DNA from 2 places in the Actinomadura monticuli genome. Region 2 is predicted to be linked to the other one. Evidence: riboswitches for the same ligand, from Rfam matches in the RefSeq annotation. Region 2 holds a riboswitch; the other holds the start of a gene.
The links. A riboswitch is a leader RNA that binds a small molecule or an ion and turns the genes downstream of it on or off. The one in region 2 is predicted to bind glycine.
Positions count from the first base shown of each region.

Region 1: it holds a riboswitch for glycine, as region 2 does, so the genes downstream of both, gcvT (glycine cleavage system aminomethyltransferase GcvT) here and gcvP (aminomethyl-transferring glycine dehydrogenase) in region 2, are expected to answer to the same signal.

Region 1 is NZ_JAXCEI010000005.1:501,646-505,039, forward strand. Features, by position in the region: gene glyA (serine hydroxymethyltransferase) at 1-438, opposite strand, end outside; gene gcvH (glycine cleavage system protein GcvH) at 435-824, opposite strand; gene gcvT (glycine cleavage system aminomethyltransferase GcvT) at 938-2,026, opposite strand; glycine riboswitch at 2,100-2,187, opposite strand; glycine riboswitch at 2,192-2,287, opposite strand; gene SM611_RS14245 (hypothetical protein) at 2,338-2,661, opposite strand; gene SM611_RS14250 (M50 family metallopeptidase) at 2,930-3,394, shown strand, end outside.
Region 2 is NZ_JAXCEI010000021.1:42,017-45,410, reverse strand. Features, by position in the region: gene SM611_RS32900 (lysylphosphatidylglycerol synthase transmembrane domain-containing protein) at 1-1,143, opposite strand, end outside; glycine riboswitch at 1,427-1,521, shown strand; glycine riboswitch at 1,522-1,633, shown strand; gene gcvP (aminomethyl-transferring glycine dehydrogenase) at 1,693-3,394, shown strand, end outside.

The DNA of each region.
Region 1 (3,394 bases), on a different contig from region 2:
GACGTGGTACGGCACCACGTTCAGCGTCTTGCCCGAGTAGTTCAGCCGCATCCCGTGGGTGAGGTGGCCGCCGTGCGCGAGGTCGAGCCCGAGGATCGTGTCGCCGGGCTGCAGCAGCGCGAAGTACACCGCCGTGTTGGCCTGCGCGCCGCTGTGCGGCTGGACGTTCGCGTGCTCGGCGCCGAACAGCGACTTGGCCCGGTCGATGGCGAGCTGCTCGGTGACGTCGACGTACTCGCAGCCGCCGTAGTAGCGCTTGCCGGGGTAGCCCTCGGCGTACTTGTTGGTCAGGACGGAGCCCTGCGCCTCCAGCACCGAGACGGGCGCGAAGTTCTCCGACGCGATCATCTCCAGCGTGGTCTGCTGGCGGCGCAGCTCCGCGGCGACGGCCTCGGCGACCTCCGGATCGGCCGTCGCGAGGGAGTCGTAGAGGCTCATGCTTCCTCGATCAGCTTCGCGTAGGCCGCCGAGTCGAGCAGGTCGCCCGGCTCGTCGGAGATCCGCACCTTGAAGATCCAGCCCTCCCCGTACGGGTCGTCGTTGATGACCTTCGGCTCGTCCACCACGGCGGCGTTGATCGCGGTGATCTCGCCGCTCACGGGGGAGTAGAGGTCGCTGACGGACTTGGTGGACTCGACCTCCCCGCAGGGCTCGCCCGCCTCGACGGCGTCGCCCTCCGAGGGCTGCAGCTCGAGGTAGACGATCTCGCCGAGCGCGTCGGCGGCGTGCGCGGTGATGCCGACGGTGACGATGCCGTCCTCACCGCCGAGGCCGGACACCCACTCGTGCTCTTCGCTGTAGCGGAGCTGCTCCGGAACGCTCACGATTCTCTCTCCTGTCATGGCGGGGGCCGGGCCGACCCCCACACCCCCGACAACTTCTCATTGATGGTGGGGGCCGACCCCCACACCCCCGGACAACCTTCTCTTAGGGCTCTTTAGGACCGCTTGTAGAACGGCAGTCCGACCACGTCCACCGGCTCGTGCCGGCCGCGGACGTCCACGGCCAGGTCCGTCTCCTCGACGCCGCTGTCGAGGTAGGCCAGGGCGATCGGCCTGCCCAGTGTGGGCGACGGGGCGCCGCTCGTCACGACCCCGCACGGCGTGCCGCCGGACGTGACGACCTGGTACCCCTTCCGGGGCGCGCGACGCCCGCGCGCGACCAGTCCCACGAGCCTACGGCCCGGCGGGGTCTGCGCCTGCGCCGCCAGGGCCGTCCTGCCCACGAAGTCACCCGGCTTGTCCAGCTTCACGACGCGGCCGAGGCCCGCCTCGAACGGCGTCGTCTCGGCGGTCAGCTCGTTGCCGTACAGCGGCATGCCCGCTTCGAGGCGCAGCGAGTCGCGCGCCGCGAGGCCCGCGGGGACGACCCCGTCCACCGCGGCGAGCGCCCGCCACAGCGGGACGGCGTCGGAGGCGTCCACGAACAGCTCGAAACCGTCCTCGCCGGTGTACCCGGTGCGGGCGACCAGCGCGTCGGCGCCCGCGACCCGCCCGGCGAGGATCGCGTAGTACTTGAGGCCGGCCACCGGGGCGTCGGTGAACCCTTCCAGGATCTCCTGCGAGCGCGGGCCCTGGAGGGCGATCAGCGCGTACGCGTCCGACCGGTCGTCGACGGCCGCCTCGAAGCCGGCGGCCCGCTCGGTCAGCGCGTCCCGGACGACGGCCGCGTTGGCGGCGTTCGCGACCACCATCCACGTCTCGTCAGCGAGCCGGTAGACGATCAGGTCGTCGAGGACGCCGCCGTCCTGCCCGCAGATCATGGTGTAGCGGGCCTTGCCGACCGGCATCGGCGACAGGTTCCCGACCAGCGCGTAGTCCAGCGCGGCGCCCGCGCCGGGCCCGGAGAGGAAGATCTCCCCCATGTGCGACAGGTCGAACAGCCCGGCGCCGGTGCGGACGGCCTCGTGCTCGGCCGTCTCGCTCTTGTAGCGCAGCGGCATCAGGTACCCGGCGAAGTCGACGATGTTCGCGCCGAGGTCCCGGTGGACGTCGTGCAGCGGGGTGGTCTTCGGATCGGCGGACATGGGTTCGGCTCCTTCGTCACGGGCGCATGTGGTCCATCGTCCCACTCGCGCACCGGGCGTCTCGGTGCCTCCCCCTCTGTCATCTGCGCCTGAGAGCTTCACCCGCCTGCCGGGCGGGCTTTCACCTTCGGCGGGGGACCCGGGTCCCCGCTTTCCAGAGGTCGCCTGGTCCGTGCGGTCCGTGGGCCTGAGAGGTTCCGGGGAGGAGTTGCTCCTTCGGCGTCCCACACCGGCTGCGTGGGACTCTCCCGCACGGGATCAACGGCTGAACCGCCAATCTAGCAGCGCCCCTGCCCGCCGACCACCCGCCGTCACCCGGGGTTGGAGGACGCCGGCGGCTGCAGCTTCCGCATGCACGTCTTCAGCGCCGCCTTCATCTTCTCCAGGTCCTTCTTGGCGGGCGTCGTCGACGGGTTCGGGCTCGGCAGCCGCACGCCCTGGTCGGTCATGCAGTCGTTGAACTTCTTGGTCACCTTCGACTCCGCGGGCGGCGTCGGCGTGCCGGTGATCCCCTTCGCGGTCGAGGTGCCGGACGGCGCCGAGGCCCCCGGCGAGGAGGGCGCCGACCCGCCCGAGTCCGTGCCGCCGTCATCGGAGCCGCCGCATCCGCCGAGCGCGAGCGTCAAGGCCAGCATCGCTACAAGTCCGCGCTTCAAGGTGAGTACCTCCAATGACGGGGTGAGAACGGCCCATGATGCGCATGTGGCCCGCCGCGCGGATAGTCAACGGCGGGTGAATGCCCGCGCCGCGCCTTAGCAGCCCACCTCAAAGCGGGGCGGCCCGCGGGCGCTGCGGGGATTCCTTGCGGGCTTCAACCGAATGCGGGCGGATCACGTACTCTTTGGTTGGTTACCGGAGATCACCCGCGGTGAGCGCGGGGGCGCGACGTGAAGGGCAAGCGGGATGGTCTACCTGGCAGGAATGCTGATCCTGTTCTTCGGCCTGCTGGTGTCCATCGCGCTCCACGAGCTCGGCCACTTCTCGTTCGCCAAGCTGTTCAAGGTGCGGACGACCCAGTTCATGGTCGGTTTCGGGCCGACGATGTGGTCCCGGCGCAAGGGCGAGACCGAGTACGGCGTCAAGTGGATCCCGCTCGGCGGCTACATCCGGATGATCGGGATGCTGCCGCCGCGCAAGGGCGACGCCCCCGGTCAGGTCCGGCAGGTCAGCACCGGGCCGTGGCAGGGCCTCATCGAGTCGGCGCGCGGCGCCGCGCTGGAGGAGATCCGCCCCGGCGACGAGGACCGCGTCTTCTACGCCAAGAAGTGGTGGCAGAAGCTGCTCATCATGTTCGGCGGGCCCGCGATGAACCTGCTGCTCTCGGTGATGTTCTTCGCGATCCTGCTGATGGGCATCGGGACCAAGCAG
Region 2 (3,394 bases):
CTCGTCGGTGATCTCCGCGGCGGGCACGTCGCCGAGCCGCCGCCCCGGCACGTGCTCGTAGGCCAGCAGCGCCGCCTCCGTGCCGACCTCGCAGGTTCCGGTGAGCCGCGGCGTCCGGACGCCCGCCGCGTCCACCGCGTACGCCATCAGCGACTCCTGCTCCAGGGACCGGCGCAGCGACCGCAGCGTCCGCCCGGTCGTGGTGGCGCGCAGCCGCAGCAGCCGCCAGATCCGGTAGAGGAGCCCGGCGGTCTGCTGGTCGCGGTCCAGGACGCGGATCTCCAGGTCCCAGTCGCCGTGCGCGCCCCGCCCGGCGGGGACCCGGCCGCCCGCGGGACGCCCGGCGAGGACGACGCCGTAGCGGCGGCCGGCCTCGGCGTCGTCGGCGGGGTCGTCCAGCCGCGCGCCCCGCACGGGCCGCGGCCCGAGCCGCTCCAGGGCCGCGACGACCGCCGCCCCCGTCGGCCGCGGGTTCGGCGTCCCGACGGCGTACAGGGTGCCGTGGCCGATGGCGCGGCCGAGGAAGTAGGTGGCCGCGAGCGCGGCGACCGAGGCGTAGGACGCGGTGAGCCCGGTCAGCGCCGCCAGCCCGATCATGGTCCAGGTCGCGGCCTGCCAGCGGGAGCGCCCCGCCATCCCGACCGCGCTGACGAACGCGATCACCGGGGCGATGTCGGTGTGCACGGGCGCCGTCTCGGTGCCGCCCCAGATCAGCGAGTCCAGGACGCCGCCGGGCGCCGCCCGCACCACCAGGTCGTCCAGCCCCACCGTGACGCCGAACGCGATCACGGCGGCCAGCAGCGCGATCGCGACCCGGGTGCCGTCCTTGTGGAACAGCCGCTCGACGGCGAACGCGATCGGCACCGCCAGCACCCCGAAGCTCGACACGAGCGTCGCCAGCGTCAGCAGCAGCCGGGGCGCGTGCGCGGTGCCCTGCACGATGTCGGTCTGCAGCCCGTGCGTGGTCTGCTGCGCGATCGACACCAGCAGCATCACCGCGGCCAGCCCCACCAGCGACGCCGCGAACCTGATCGCGTCGGACGGCCGGCGGATCCGGTCCGGCTGGGCGGGCTCGTCGACGGGCACCCCGGCGGCGGTGGCGCCGTGCCGCGGGCGCGCCGCGCCGTCGTGGGTCCGTGTCACGCGGTACCGCCGCCCCGGCCATCCGTCATCGTGATCAGCGTCCCAGAACCGGTCGCGCGCCGTCGAGTGCCGTCCCGGCATCCGGCCCGTCGCGCGCGCACCTCGCAGCCCCATCTCCGCCCCCATGGCCCGAGGTCCGTCTTGTCCCAGGTGAGTGAGCACATCGTACCGGCCGGTACGGTTCCGGCGCCGGAAGGACGCCCCCGTGTCCGCTCCCGGCGGCGGGGGCCGGGACGATCGACCGGGCGGGTCATTGGGTAGGGTTTCGTCCAGGACATGCCGTCGACCCTGGGCGGGAGAGATCCCACGCCGCCAGCGTGGGACGCCGAAGGGGCAACCTCCCCGGAACCTCTCAGGCAAAAGGACCGCTCGGGCGAGGCACCTCTGGAAAGCAGGCGCCGGTCCCCGCACTCGGGGGGCGGCGGCTCACCGAAGGGGAAACCCCGCCGCGCGGGTGAAGCTCTCAGGTGCCGATGACAGAGGGGGAGACGCGCCGCCGGCCCGTGCCGGCGGCGGACCTGAGCGACCGCAGCTGCCAGGAGGCTCTCCATGACCGCCCAGTTCTTCGCCCCCGTGGCCGCGCCGCAGCATCCGCGCTCCGCGTTCGCCGACCGGCACATCGGCCCGGGCCCGGACGACCAGGCCCGGATGCTGGCCGCCATCGGCTACTCCGGCGCGGAGGCGCTGGTCGACGCCGCGGTCCCCGCCGCGATCCGCACGGCCCGCTCCCTGGACCTGCCGCCCGCGCTGAGCGAGACCGCCGCGCTGGACCGGCTCCGCGAACTGGCGTCCCGCAACACCGTGCTGACGTCCATGATCGGGCTCGGCTACCACGGGACGGTCACGCCGGGCGTGATCCTGCGGAACGTCCTGGAGAACCCCGGCTGGTACACCGCCTACACGCCCTACCAGCCGGAGATCTCGCAGGGCCGCCTGGAGGCCCTGCTCAACTTCCAGACGGTGGTCGCCGACCTGACGGGGCTGCCCGTCGCCAACGCGTCCATGCTGGACGAGGGGACCGCCGCCGCCGAGGCGATGGCCCTCGCCCACCGCGTGTCCAAGCGCAAGGAGCCGGGCACGTTCCTGGTCGACGCCGACGCCCTCCCGCAGACGATCGAGGTCGTCCGGACCCGCGCGATCCCGCTCGGCATCGAGGTGGTCACCGCCGACCTGTCCGCCGGACTGCCGGACGGCGACTTCTTCGGCGTGCTGCTGCAGTACCCGGGCGCGTCCGGGGCCGTCCGCGACCTGGAGCCGGTCATCGCGCAGGCGCACGAGCGCGGCGCCAAGGCGGTCGTGGCCGCCGACCTGCTCGCGCTGACGCTGCTGCGCCCGCCGGGCGAGTCCGGCGCCGACATCGCCGTCGGGTCCGCGCAGCGGTTCGGCGTCCCCTACGGGTTCGGCGGCCCGCACGCCGGCTACATGGCGGTCGGCGAGGGCATCCAGCGGCAGCTTCCCGGGCGCCTCGTCGGCGTGTCCGTCGACGCGGACGGCGCCACCGCCTACCGGCTGGCGCTGCAGACCCGCGAGCAGCACATCCGCCGCGAGAAGGCCACCAGCAACATCTGCACGGCCCAGGTGCTCCTCGCCGTGATGGCGAGCATGTACGCGGTCTACCACGGCCCCGAGGGCCTGGCCGCGATCGCGCAGCGCGCGCACCGCCGCGCCGCCGAGATCGCCGCGGGGCTGCGCGCCGCCGGCGTCGAGGTCGTGCACGGCTCGTTCTTCGACACCGTCCTCGCCCGTGTGCCCGGCCGCGCCGCCGAGGTCGTCGCCGCCGCCCGCGAGCGCGGGATCAACCTGCGCCCGGACGGCCCCGACCGGGTCGGGATCGCCTGCGACGAGACCACGCTGCCCGGGCACGTCGCCGCCGTCCTCGCGGCGTTCGGCGCGGCGGCCGCCGACGGCGCCGAGGAGGCGATCCCGGACGCGCTGCGCCGCGAGAGCCCCTACCTGACCCACCCGGTCTTCCACGCGCACCGCTCGGAGACCGCGATGCTGCGCTACCTGCGCCGCCTCCAGGACAAGGACATCGCGCTCGACCGCTCCATGATCCCGCTCGGCTCCTGCACGATGAAGCTGAACGCCACCGCCGAGATGGAGCCGGTCACCTGGCCGCAGTTCGCGGACCTGCACCCGTTCGCCCCGGTCGACCAGGCCGCCGGGTACGTCGAGCTGATCGGCGAGCTGGAGGCCGCGCTCGCCGAGATCACCGGGTACGCGAAGGTCTCCGTCCAGCCGAACGCGGGCT